Regions from separate parts of the Pseudoalteromonas sp. CST2 genome, predicted to be linked through region 3. Evidence: predicted binding sites of a transcription regulator. Region 3 holds the regulator's gene; each other region holds the start of a gene.

Region 1 (4,429 bases), on a different contig from region 3:
TTGATGCAGTCTCTAAGTATTCTTCAAACGATTGCGGCGACTCTTTACCGGCAATGTCAGACATAGAGCGAATAACCACAAATGGCGTATTAAGCGCAAAACACGTTTGTGCAATAGATGCGCCTTCCATTTCTACTGCAAGCATTGTAGGAAAGTCGCTGCGTGCTTTATCAATTCGCACTGGGTCACACATAAATGAATCACCCGTACAAATTAAGCCTACTAAGGTTTTTACTTCGCTAATTTGCGCAATGGTTTGCTCGGCAGCTTCAACTAGTTTTGGGTGTGCGGCAAAGCCTGCTGGCATTTGTGGAACTTGGCCAATTTCGTAGCCAAAAGCGGTTACATCTACATCGTGATGGCGTACTTCTGAAGAGATAACAACATCGCCAACACTTAAAGAGGGATCAAAGCCACCGGCAGAACCTGTGTTAATAACACAATCAGGATTAAAGTTATCAATTAATAACGTGGTTGCAATCGTTGATGCCACTTTACCAATACCCGATTGCACAAGTGTTACTGTATTACCTGCTAATTCGCCTGTGTAAAAGGTAAACCCTGCTTTTGTTAGCACTTGTGGGTTTTGCATTGCTTCACGTAAAATTTTAACTTCTGGCTCCATTGCGCCAATAATACCAACATTCATAGTGTTTGATTCCTGAGTTTGAATACGTAGATTATACGTGAAGTTAGCAATAAAAAACAAAAAAGCGAGCTGTTTTACGGCTCGCTTTAAATACTTTTAGGAGAGTATTTAATTCTATTTTAAATTTCGGCTAACGCAGTGGTTTGCGCTTTAGCCTGAGAAGGTGACAATACCGCAGGTTTACTTACACGATTACGTGTTGGACGAGCCGATTGCACCGCTGCAGGTTTGCCTAATTTAAACATAATTGCATCGCGCACCTCAGAAGGGCGGTAGCCTGATTTTACTTTCATACGAATATGTGGAATGCCAGCAGATTCTAAAGCGCCGTTTACAAACCAGTCACGCTGCGCTTTGTGGCCATCTTTATTGGCGTTGTTAACTAAATCGACCGCAGCCACTATCGTCATTTTTTCTTTATCTACCAGCACAAAATCGAGTTGCTTATTTTTAGCTTTAGCTAAAGCTGCACGTTTTGATTTAGCAGAAAGGCCTTGCTTGCAGTCGATTACATCGATGAGTTTGACGCGGCTCACAATTTTGTATTGATCACCTACCGCACGCTCTAAAAGATTTAAAAATGCACCCTCAACCTGTGTAAACACGGTTTGTTTGCGGGTAAAAGGATAGGGATTGCCGCCATCATCACTAAATTTTGACGCAACCACAGAGGCCCCAACCACTAATACTAAAATTGATAATAAAGCGAATTCCATACGGTAACTCCATAACAACAAATTGACACTGCTCAAGTAAAGCAATTTACGTGCCTAAAATTGGTTGTTATGGCTAATTACCGTATGTATTTATTATTAATGCAGCAGGGCTGTTAGGCTTTGTAACCGCCCTCAATTCCTTTAACGGCAATAGCGACTGCATCATGCGCATGGAGTGATTCGTAATGATTAATTTGCAGCCAGTAATCACTAAAGTTATCGTTTTCAAGAACCGCTTTAATTTTACGTGCAGCGTCTTCACAAAACATTAAATTCTGACCGTTAAGGCGGGCAAATTCTTGCTCATCTTCACGTTTTACTGCCGCTTGTACGGGGGTTTTTAGCTCAGCTTCTAATGTATCAATTAAATTTACAACGTCAAATTCACTAATTGTGTTGTCTAGCTTTACTTTAACGTTTGCAATTGAACGCTGTGAGTGAGGCGTTGCCACAATACCCTGCGTTGTACCTAGCCATGCTAAAACGTCTTTTTGATTAAGTGTTTCTTGGTTAAACTTTTCGCTAAAAGCATTTTGAATAAGTTGGCGAGCAAGTGCTGCAGAGCATGGACAGGTTGATGAATAAGTAACATCAACGCTTAGCTCGTAGCTAATTACGCTATTTTCAATAGTGCTGGTTAGGGTAATTGGGTAGCTTTTCCAACCTGCTTTACCGCTTAATAACGATTTACGACGCAGCGGTAATTCAAATTTAAACTCTATTTGGGCTTTGTCACTTAATCCTTCGTGGCTGGTGATGAAGGTATCGAGTGCTTGAGCTAAAGTTTGTGGGTTAACTTGTTGCTCTGTTGAGAGTAAATCAAGCGCTAAAAATAAACGCGACATATGAATGCCTTTAGCGTCTTCTTTATGCAAATTAACATAGGCACGCGCTTTTGCGTTAACGGTAACGGGTGCTAAATCTTTCGATTCAAAAATAAATGGCAGTTCTATTTCGCCCATACCAACCCAGTCTAACTTACCTGTTTGTAAGGCGGGAGCCGTATCAGCTATATCGGGCATGTTGGTTTGCATGTGCGCTACTCGTTATTGGTCATAATAAAGCGCAGCATTTTACACTAAATAATTTATTGCTGAAATGATGAGTTTAACAAGTAGGCAAAAGTAAACATGAAAATTTTCTGTTTTTGTCGCACAACATGAATATAGCTAATAGAAAAATGCTAAAATCTGCTGCAAAATGCGTTTGACTATTAATAGGCACTTTTTATTTATGCCTAGTAACGAGATACACTGACCTATGACCGATTCTTCTTTGAGCCCTTGGGCTCGAGTACTTTCTAGTTTAATAACTCGCTTTGGCGAGTTAAAAACCGCGGCAATGTGCTACGCGCTTTTATTAGGCGTGTCGCTTATATTGTCGAGTATGTTTTATTATGTGGCACTGGGAGAGGTTAATTTAGTTGATATTTTAGCAGTGGTATTTTTTACCGCGGTTGTATCTCCTTTTATGATCAGTATTTTACTCAACTCGATTAGACAATTAGATGCCTCATACGCTTATTTAGACAGCGCCACAAAACAAGAAAAGCTGTTAAACCAAACATTAAAAGATAATATCAACCGCCTCAACATTGAAATAGATGAGCGAAAAATGGCTTTTCATGCCAAGCATCGCGCCATTGAAGAGCTTCGCCGCGAAATAGCAGAGCGTAAAAAAACACAACAAGAACTTGCTCAGCAAGGCATGCTCCTTCGCTCTATTGTCGACTCTTCCCCCGATTTATTTTATTACCGAGATAACAACGGCGTGTTTGCCGGCTGTAATAAGATGTTTGAAGAGGTTATGGGCAAAACCAGTGCTGAACTAATTGGTAAAACAGTGGAGCAGATTTTCCCAAGCTACTTTTTAGCAGAAGTACTCAGAACCGATAAACAAGTAGAGCAAACGCATCAAGCGCTGACAATCGATGTTGAATATATGGTTAATGGCGAAAACCGTTGGTTTGAGCTGCGTAAATTACCGTTTATAAATGATCAAGGTGACTACATAGGTTTGCTTGCATTTGGCCGTGATATAACCAGCCGTAAAGAAGCAGCACAAGCGCTTGAAACAGCCTATAAGGATAAAGGTAAGTTTATAGCAACGCTTAGCCATGAACTGCGCACGCCATTAAATGGCATTGTAGGTTTAACCCGAATGCTACTTGATACAGAGCTTAATAAGCAGCAACGCAGTTGGTGTAATACGGTGTTTTCGAGCGCTGAAACCTTAGGTAATATTTTTAACGATATTATAGATTTAGATAAAATAGACCGAGAGCAGTTAGATATAGCAACCGACTCTATTAACGTTTCAGACTTTATTAACGATGTAGTGAACTTTGCCGGTTTAATTGCTGAACAAAAAGAGCTTGAATTTTCAATTGAGCGAAATGGCACATTAGATGTTTATGCACTCCTAGACCCAACGCGTTTACGCCAAGTGGTATGGAACTTAATTAATAATGCCGTTAAGTTTACCCAGCATGGCGAGGTAAAACTCACATGTAGCCGAGAAGAGCGTAACGATGGACCGTGGCTTGAACTTAAAATATCAGACACAGGGCAGGGGATCCCAGAGGATCAACTCTCGCGCATATTTGATATGTACTACAAAGCCCCAGATTTAAGCGGTAAAAACGCGATTGGCTCAGGCATTGGTTTAGCCGTAACCAAAGCGTTGGTCAGTGCAATGAAAGGCACTATTTCGGTAACCAGTGCAGAAGGTGAAGGCAGCTGCTTTACAGTACACATACCGCTTAGCTTATGTGTAGCGCCTACCGAACAAAGCTATGCCGGTAGAGGTTTATATATTTTACTTGTAGAGGATGTGCCATTAAATGCTGAAATTGCGACAAACCTGTTAGAGCAGCGCGGCCATGAAGTAATTTGGGCCGAAACAGGTGAAGATGCACTCTCGTTTGTAGAAACCGAAGACGAGCTAGATTTAGTACTACTTGATATGCAACTGCCCGATATAAATGGTGATGAGGTGGCAAGACAAATACGTGCCGATAGCCATTTTGATAAATTACCTATCGTTGCGCTTACAGCGAATGTAC
Region 2 (4,429 bases), on a different contig from region 3:
ACCAAAAGGGCTCACAAGATGCACTAGCAATTATCGATAACGCAATTGCTAATATCGATGCTCAGCGAGCTGGTTTAGGTGCGGTTCAAAACCGTTTTGACCACACTATCAGTAACCTTGCTAACATTGAAGAAAACGTATCGGCATCACGTAGCCGTATTCAAGATACAGACTTTGCAACTGAAACGGCAGAGATGACTAAAAACCAAATCTTGCAACAAGCGGGTACATCAATCTTATCGCAAGCGAATCAGTTACCACAAACAGCTCTTAGCTTATTAGGTTAATAAGTAAAACGTTATAGCTTAATGGGTAGCTAGCTAGTACAAAAAGTCAGTATTAGTTTTAAAAAACAAGGAGGTGGCTTTAGCTACCTCCTTTTGTGGTTTAAGGGTATAAATTAAACTATTGTTAGTCTAATAACTATACAAGTTCGGCAATTTTAGGAGGCGTTATGAACACCATTACTTCAAACGCAGAAGTTACTATAGCATCAACATCTTTAACTGGTGAAGATAAACAAATAGGGCAGGCTGGCTCAGTATTGACTCAGCGAGCTGTTGATGACGTAAATAAAACGGATGAACAAGGCCCACAAAATCAGTTAAGCAACCAATACGCACAACAAGGAACTGAGACTAATAGTTTGCAAAACCAACAGCTTGAGCGTGAACAGCTTGAAAAAGTGGCGCAACAATTGCAGGAATTTATGGGGGAGATGAACCGTAGTCTGCAATTTCAAGTTGATGAAGACTCAGGCCGTGACGTTATTAAAATACTTGATAAAACCAGTGGTGATGTAATTAAGCAATACCCTTCGGAAGAGGTATTAAGTTTAGTGTCAAAGCTTTCTGAATCTGCGGGTATTTTAATCGACCAAACCGTTTAGTCGACGTATCGTTGATATATTATTAGTTAAATTTTTTGAGTATAAAGAGGTGAAGTATGTCTATTTCGTTTAATGGCTTAGGCTCTGGCTTAGCTGTATCAGACATAGTTGATGCATTAGTTAACGCTGAGCAGGCTCCTGCCGAGGCTCGCCTAAATACTCAAGAAAGTACGCTAACTACTGATATTTCTGCTGTAGGGGCTTTAAAGTCTGCGCTACAACAAGTGCAAACAGCAATGGAAGCGCTAGGTGATGCAGATAATTACCAAAAACGTAGCACGTCAGGCAATGATGATTTTATATCGATTAGTGCTGATGAAGACGCCCAGCCAGGTGGTTATTCTGTAAAGGTTAATAACCTTGCTACAGAGCATAAAATACTTTCAGAAGCTTTTGATGCTGACGCCGCTGTGGGTGAAGGTACTATGACATTCAGCTCCGGCGAGAATAGCTTTGATATTGAAGTATCAGATACCGCTACCTTAAGTGAAATAAGAGATGCGATTAACGACAGCAGCGATAACGATAGCATAAACGCAACAATCATAACGGATGATACAGGCCAACACTTAGTTCTTTCAGCTAAAGAGAGTGGCTTAGAAAACGAGATTAAAGTAGAAGTAACGGATACTGACGGTAATAACACAGATACCAACGGGCTATCTCGTTTAGCTTTTGACTCTGCAGGTGTACAAAATGCATCTGAAATTATTGCTGCAACCGATGCATCCATTACCATTGATGGCTCACTCACAGTTAGTAGTTCTTCAAATACGTTTACTGATGTTATAGACGGTATAACAATCACCGCTAAAAAAGCTCAGGGTACTGATGATGATTTAAGTGATATATCGGTAACCGAAAATAATAACAATATCCAATCGGGCTTAAACAATTTTATTTCTAGTTACAATGAATTACTTGAACTTAGTAATAACTTAGGGGCATCAAGCGAAGATGGTGCTGGTGTAATGGCCGGTGATTCGTTACTACGCGGTGTAATGTCTAAATTGCGAGAGCAGATTACCGACTCTGTAGATTTAGGCAATGGCAACTCATTATCACTTTCGCAATTAGGTGTTGAAGCCGATCGTTATGGAGTATTGACGCTTAATACCGAGACTTTAAATGAAAAAATTGATGAAGATGTCGACTTAGTGCAGCAGTTTTTTGTAGGCACTGATGAAGACGAAGGCGGCTTTGCCCAATCGTTTGACGAGTTAATGAGTTTTTATACTGACTCTGACGGCATTATCCAAAACCGTATCGACAGTAAAACAAATCAATTAGAAGATATTGATGAACAGCGCGAAAGCCTGACAAGTAAAATGGAATCGTTATCTGACAGGTTATACGCTCAATACAACGCCATGGATTTATTGGTAGCGAGCTTAAACTCGACAAGTAGTTACGTGCAAGCGCAGCTTGAAAATATGCCTGGTGTGGTGAGTAATAATTCTTAATTTTCCATATTAATTATGAACATAAAAAAACCGTTTAAAAACGGTTTTTTTATGTCTAAATATTGCCTTTAAGAAGCTTAGTAAGTTTAAAGCTGCTAGAGGTAGCTAAACCGATTTATAAGCCGAGATTGCTTTACCTGTTTTTTTTTGCTTAATTATGGCTTTAGATGATTCGTTTTTAACTGCATTTGCTTGTTTGCTAATGTTGTTGATGTTGGCTTGCACAACCATAAGTTGCTCGGCGGTAGGCGGGTTATCGCTTTCGCACCAGCGCTTAAGCTCACTATTTAAAGTATCCATAATTGGCGTGGCGTCATCAGCTTTGTTGCTTTGCACTAATACTTCAATTTGGCTGAGTAATTGATTAATATGCTCAGCTTTGCTTGTTTCCTCTAAAGCCATTAGCTTATACCGCAGGAGTACGCTGATCGACAGGAATGCTATCCCACCCTTCTTTAATTTCTTTAATAATGCCAGCTACCTCAGAAATAATCTCAATGTCATTGTCAACATTTGCTTGCACAAGGCGCCTTTGGCAGTAGTCATAAAGTGCTAATAAATTATTTGAAATACTCGGATCTTGTTCCACTTCTAAATTAAGCGCGTCTTGTAATGCACCTAAGAGTAAAATACAGGCAGAGATGTTTTCGCCTTTTTTTTCTATTTCTTTGCGCTCAATAAAACCTTTAGTAGCGGCCAAACGGCCAATTATGTTACTAAAAATAAGGTTAATTTGCTCATAGGGCGCCATTTCAGCAATGTTGCTGGCGCGCACTTGAGAATATTTTTTTAATGAAACATGAGCCATGGGGAAATCCTAAATAAATATGTGAAATCGTCTATACGAAACAAAAGCAATATTAATGCCAAGCATCTTGCGTTTATTTAGTTATCGGCATCGTTGCTTTCAACTTAAGTTAATTATAGTTTATATTTTTGACCTACGTAGATTTATGCACTAAGTAAAAAACAAGACATGGCATTAGCTTTAAGTATTAAACAACAAAACAATACTTAAGTTTTAATTATTAAGTATTATTGTTTTATAGCGATGTCTATTTTTTGGCGTTTATGTCAAAAAACCGCCGCTATTACTTGCATCCATACAGATCTCGCTTACAATTTAGCTAATAAAATAAATTAGTGAAATTATGGCTCGCTAACTATGATCTTGATTTTAGATAATAATAATAACCGTGCAATAGGATTACATGCATCACTTACCTTTATTGGGGAAGCTGTGCAGTTGCTTGATGAAAATGACTTTGAAGAAGTATGTAGTAAGTATCAACAGCAAGAATGCATTGTTATTTTAGGCGCATTACAAAGCTTAGATCATGAAGGCTTAATTAAAAGCTACCCAACCCTGCCTTTTTTACTCATTGGTGAAACACTCAAGCCATTATTAAGCATTGCTAATGTAGTGGGACTAATTTGTGAGCCGTTTAATCACGAAGTAACCACACAGTTATTACACGACTGCCAACAGTACCAACGTATGCTTCCTGGAAGTCACAAGCATCATAAGCAACATAAAACATTTGATGGTTTAGTTGGCGAAACTGATGCGGTTAAAAACGTACGCTTTTTGATAGAGCAAGTGGCTAAAACCGATGCAAACGTGCTTATTTTAGGCGAGTCGGGTACGGGTAAAGAGGTGGTTGCGCGTAATGTCCATTTATTATCTAAACGCAATACGGGGCCATTTGTACCAGTAAACTGTGGTGCCATACCTGGAGAGTTGCTAGAAAGCGAACTATTCGGTCACGAAAAAGGGGCATTTACCGGCGCTATTTCTGCACGTAAAGGGCGGTTTGAATTAGCGCAAGGCGGTACGCTATTTTTAGATGAAATTGGCGATATGCCGCTGCAAATGCAAGTAAAGTTATTGCGTGTATTACAAGAGCGCAGCTACGAGCGTGTAGGTGGCACAAAAGCTATTCAAGCAGATGTACGGGTGATTGCCGCTACTCATCGCAACCTTGAGGAAATGATTGAAAAGGGCAGCTTTAGGGAAGATTTATATTACCGTTTAAACGTGTTTCCTATTGAAAACCCGTCTCTTAATGAGCGTGCA
Region 3 (4,429 bases):
AAGAAAACGTAGGTATTTTTGAAAAGAACGTCGAAATTGTGCATGGCAATCGCAAAATTACAGCCGACCGACTCGAAGTACATAAACGTGAAGACTTAGGGGATAACAAACAACTCCTTATTGCCACTGGCAGCCCAGCCTACTTCGAAGAAAAACAAGACGATGGTACCGTAATGAGCGCCAGTGCAAACGAAGTACGTTACGACGTAGCAAAGCGCTTTTTAACGCTTGTTGGCGATGCTGAAGTCGCACAAGCCGGTCAAAAAATTAATGCTAAAAGTATTACCTACGACATGCAGCAGCAGCTTATTAGCGCAGAAAAAGACGAAAACTCCACGGATCGTGTCCACACAATTTTAGTGCCTGTTGAAGCAAAAATTAAAGAAAAAACAGGTAACGAAGGTCAACCATGAGCACCTTAAAAGCAGAACTATTAGCAAAAAGCTATAAAGGCCGCCAAGTTGTAAAAAATGTAGGCCTTGAAGTAGAAGCCGGCAGCATTGTTGGCTTATTGGGCCCTAATGGCGCAGGTAAAACCACCACCTTTTACATGATTGTAGGGTTAGTACCTAGCGACAAAGGTAAAATTTCTATTGATGATAACGACATTACGTTATTACCTATGCACAGCCGCGCCCGCTTAGGCATTGGCTATTTGCCGCAAGAGTCATCAATATTTAGAAAGCTAACAGTTTATCAAAACCTAATGGCTATTTTAGAAACGCGTAAAGAGCTCAATAAAGCCGCGCGAGAAGAAACGCTTAACAACTTACTTGATGAATTTAGTATTCAGCATATTCGCGATAGCCAAGGTATGGCGCTTTCTGGTGGTGAACGCCGCCGTGTAGAAATTGCCAGAGCACTGGCAGCAAACCCTAAATTTATTTTATTGGATGAGCCTTTTGCTGGTGTTGATCCGATTTCAGTGTTAGATATAAAGAAAATAATAGAACATCTTAAAAACCGTGGCATTGGCGTATTAATTACCGATCACAATGTAAGAGAAACCCTTGATGTTTGTGAAAAAGCCTACATTGTTTCTCATGGGGAGCTAATTGCATCTGGCACCCCAGAACACGTATTAAATGACAAAACTGTACGCGATGTTTATTTAGGCGAGCAATTTAGGCTGTAACATTTAAGCCACACCTACAAGCATCTGCTAATATTAATTATAACAACATAAAAGGATTGTTAGAGATACATGAGGCAATCATTACAGCTGCGCATGGGCCAGCAACTTACAATGACTCCACAATTGCAACAAGCGATTCGCTTGCTGCAGCTCAGTACATTGGATCTCCAGCAAGAAATACAAGAAGCACTTGATAGCAACCCGCTATTAGAAGTAGAAGAGCAAGATTACACGGAAGAGTCGGCTGGAAAAAATGAGCAAAAAGCAGATACGGATGATGTAACCGTAAGCGCATCGGCTGACGATACAACCAGCGAGTACGAGCAAGACAGTGGCGAAGCTTTAAATAAAGACACCGTTAGCGATGATATGGCAATGGATGTAACCTGGGATGAGTACATGAGCGCAGCCCCTGCTGCATCCTCAGGCCCAATGCCGGAAGATGAGTCTATTTATCAAGGTGCCTCTACTGAAACGCTACATGAGTATTTAATGTGGCAGCTTCAGCTTACTCCTTTTAGCCCAACTGACGAAGCCATTGCTATTGCCATTGTAGAAGCTGTAGATGACTCGGGTATTTTAACGCTAAGTTGCGAAGAAATTTTAGAGAGCTTTAACCAAGAAAACGATGACGAAGTTGAAGTTGAACTTGATGAAATAGAAGCCGTTTTAAAGCGTATTCAGTTATTTGACCCTGTAGGTATAGCCGCGCGCAGTTTACAAGAGTGCTTGTGTATTCAGCTAAACCAGTTTGATAAAGACACCCCTTTTATAGAACAAACTAAAATGATCTTAACCGATCACATTGATCTATTAGCGGCACGCGACTATCGTACATTAATGAAAAAGACTAAGCTTAAAGAAGACGAGCTTAAAGAGGTCATGACCCTAATACATACCCTCAACCCAAAACCTGCAGATACCATAGTAAGGGAAGAGTCGGAGTATGTAATACCGGATGTGTCGGTTAAAAAAATAAAAGGCCGCTGGGTGGTAGAGCTAAACCCAGATAGCATGCCAAAAATACGCGTAAATAGTCAGTACGCGGCTATGTCACGTACCGTAAAATCAAGTGGTGATAGCCAATTTATTCGCTCTCACTTACAAGAAGCTAAATGGTTTATAAAAAGCCTTGAAAGCAGAAACGACACGCTGCTCAAAGTAACAAACTGTATTGTAAAACAGCAACAAGCATTTTTTGAACATGGCCCAGAAGCCATGAAGCCAATGGTTTTAAACGATGTTGCTGAAATGGTAGAAATGCATGAATCGACAATTTCGCGTGTTACTACGCAAAAATATATGCATACGCCACGTGGTATTTTTGAGCTTAAGTATTTTTTCTCAAGCCACGTAAGCACTGAAAACGGCGGAGAGTGTTCATCAACCGCAATACGTGCCCTAATTAAAAAGCTAATTGCCGCGGAAAACTCAGCTAAACCATTGAGTGATAGTAAAATTGCGGATATATTGGCAGAGCAAGGAATTAAAGTAGCTAGACGCACAATAGCAAAATACCGTGAATCGCTAGCTATTCCACCGTCAAATCAGAGAAAGAGTTTGATATAAGACGTAAAAAACAAAGAGGAAATGCTTATGCAACTAAACCTAACTGGTCGTCACGTAGAAGTAACTGATTCACTTAGAGACTATGTAAATAATAAATTTGCAAAGCTAGAAAGGCACTCAGATCATATTAGCAATGTGCATGTCATTCTCGATGTAGAAAAACTCAACCAAAAAGCAGAAGCGACTATTCATGTAAGTGGCGCAGATTTATTTGCCTCAACAGAGCACCAAGATATGTATGCCGCTATAGACTCGTTGATTGACAAGCTCGATCGTCAAGTCATAAAACATAAAGAGAAGCTTGCTAGACACTAATATTATGAAATTAAGTACATTAGTATGCCAGGACTGCAGCAAAGCTGCGGTCCTTTTTAGTAGTAAAAAAAGAATTTTAGAGTTTATCAGTGAGCTTGCTCATGAAAAGCTCCCCTACTTACCACAACAAGATATTCTTAATGCGCTGGCAAGCAGAGAAAAGCTAGGCAGTACTGGTATTGGCCGGGGTATCGCCATTCCTCATGGCAGAATGGGTGGCGTAGAAGAGCCGCTGGCTTTAGTACTTGTTAGCGACACGCCTGTTAACTTTGATGCTATTGATAACTGCCCTGTTGATATTTTTGTTGCACTCATCGTACCAGATGGCGATAACCAACAGCACCTAAAGACTCTGGCAACCATAGCTGATAAACTGAGCAATAAAGAATTTTGTAAACAGCTGCGTAGTGCTAAAACCGATGCAGAGCTGTATCAAGTAATTGTTGATCAATCGTAGTAAATACTAAGGGCTATAAATGGAGTTAATTATCATAAGCGGCCGTTCTGGTTCAGGTAAGTCGGTTGCTTTACGCGTGGTTGAAGATTTAGGCTATTATTGCGTAGATAATATTCCGGTCAACTTACTGCCCTCTTTAGTGCGAAGTGTTTCAGATAACTATGACAAAATAGCCGTTAGTATAGATGTTCGTAATATCCCCAAAGAACAAGACGAATTTAACGATATTCTCGAGTACCTTCCTGACTTTGCTAAACCCACACTGTTTTATTTAGATAGTGATGATCAAACACTGATCAAACGTTTTTCAGAAACACGCAGATTACACCCTTTATCCATCGATTCGCTGCCGCTTGATTTAGCAATAAAAAAAGAAAAAGAACTGCTTGATGTACTCGTAACGCGCGCTGACTTTATGCTAGATACCACCGATTTAAGTGTGCACCAATTAGCAGAGTCAATTCGCGAAAAAATACTGGGTAAAAAAGATAAGCAACTTATTGTAACGTTTGAATCGTTTGGCTTTAAACACGGCATACCTAAAGAAGCTGATTATGTTTTTGATGCTCGCTTTTTGCCAAACCCCCACTGGGAGCCTGAACTCAAACCGCTTACGGGCCTTGATCAACCAGTAAAAGATTTTTTGGCAAATCACAGCATAGTGCAAAAATTCACTTGGCAAATTCAAACCTTTGTACAAACTTGGTTGCCACACTTAGAGCGTAATAACCGTAGTTACCTCACTATTGCAATTGGCTGTACTGGTGGTCAACACCGCTCGGTTTATTTAGCGCAAGCCATTGGTGAGAGCTTTGCTATGACGCATCCGAATGTCAAAATTCGTCATCGTGAGCAAGAAAAGTAACCTTAAAATAATAACCTGTTCAGTTTAGGTATAGTAATTTATGCGCTGTGAAGACACATTTTTAATAAAAAATAAATTAGGCTTACAC

Evidence for each region. The regulator sigma-54, encoded in region 3, starts transcription at its own class of promoters, with help from an activator protein. The targets are predictions, from matches to a motif close to GTTGGCACGNNNNTNGNNT.
Region 1: a site for sigma-54 is predicted at 1,405-1,423, ahead of PSH41_RS19155 (DUF2726 domain-containing protein). Genes of this name have one in related genera too.
Region 2: a site for sigma-54 is predicted at 3,205-3,223, ahead of fliS (flagellar export chaperone FliS). Genes of this name have one in related genera too.

The regions. Positions count from the first base shown of each region.
Region 1 is NZ_JAQREO010000021.1:29,131-33,559, forward strand. Features, by position in the region: gene mtnN (5'-methylthioadenosine/S-adenosylhomocysteine nucleosidase) at 1-649, opposite strand, end outside; gene PSH41_RS19155 (DUF2726 domain-containing protein) at 769-1,365, opposite strand; gene folE2 (GTP cyclohydrolase FolE2) at 1,479-2,399, opposite strand; gene arcB (aerobic respiration two-component sensor histidine kinase ArcB) at 2,626-4,429, shown strand, end outside.
Region 2 is NZ_JAQREO010000007.1:32,950-37,378, forward strand. Features, by position in the region: gene PSH41_RS10895 (flagellin) at 1-287, shown strand, start outside; gene PSH41_RS10900 (flagellar protein FlaG) at 455-889, shown strand; gene fliD (flagellar filament capping protein FliD) at 946-2,352, shown strand; gene PSH41_RS10910 (hypothetical protein) at 2,458-2,754, opposite strand; gene fliS (flagellar export chaperone FliS) at 2,759-3,160, opposite strand; gene PSH41_RS10920 (sigma-54 dependent transcriptional regulator) at 3,518-4,429, shown strand, end outside.
Region 3 is NZ_JAQREO010000001.1:214,512-218,940, reverse strand. Features, by position in the region: gene lptA (lipopolysaccharide transport periplasmic protein LptA) at 1-413, shown strand, start outside; gene lptB (LPS export ABC transporter ATP-binding protein) at 410-1,135, shown strand; gene PSH41_RS00980 (RNA polymerase factor sigma-54) at 1,205-2,704, shown strand; gene hpf (ribosome hibernation promoting factor) at 2,732-3,019, shown strand; gene PSH41_RS00970 (PTS sugar transporter subunit IIA) at 3,024-3,476, shown strand; gene rapZ (RNase adapter RapZ) at 3,496-4,341, shown strand; gene PSH41_RS00960 (HPr family phosphocarrier protein) at 4,382-4,429, shown strand, end outside.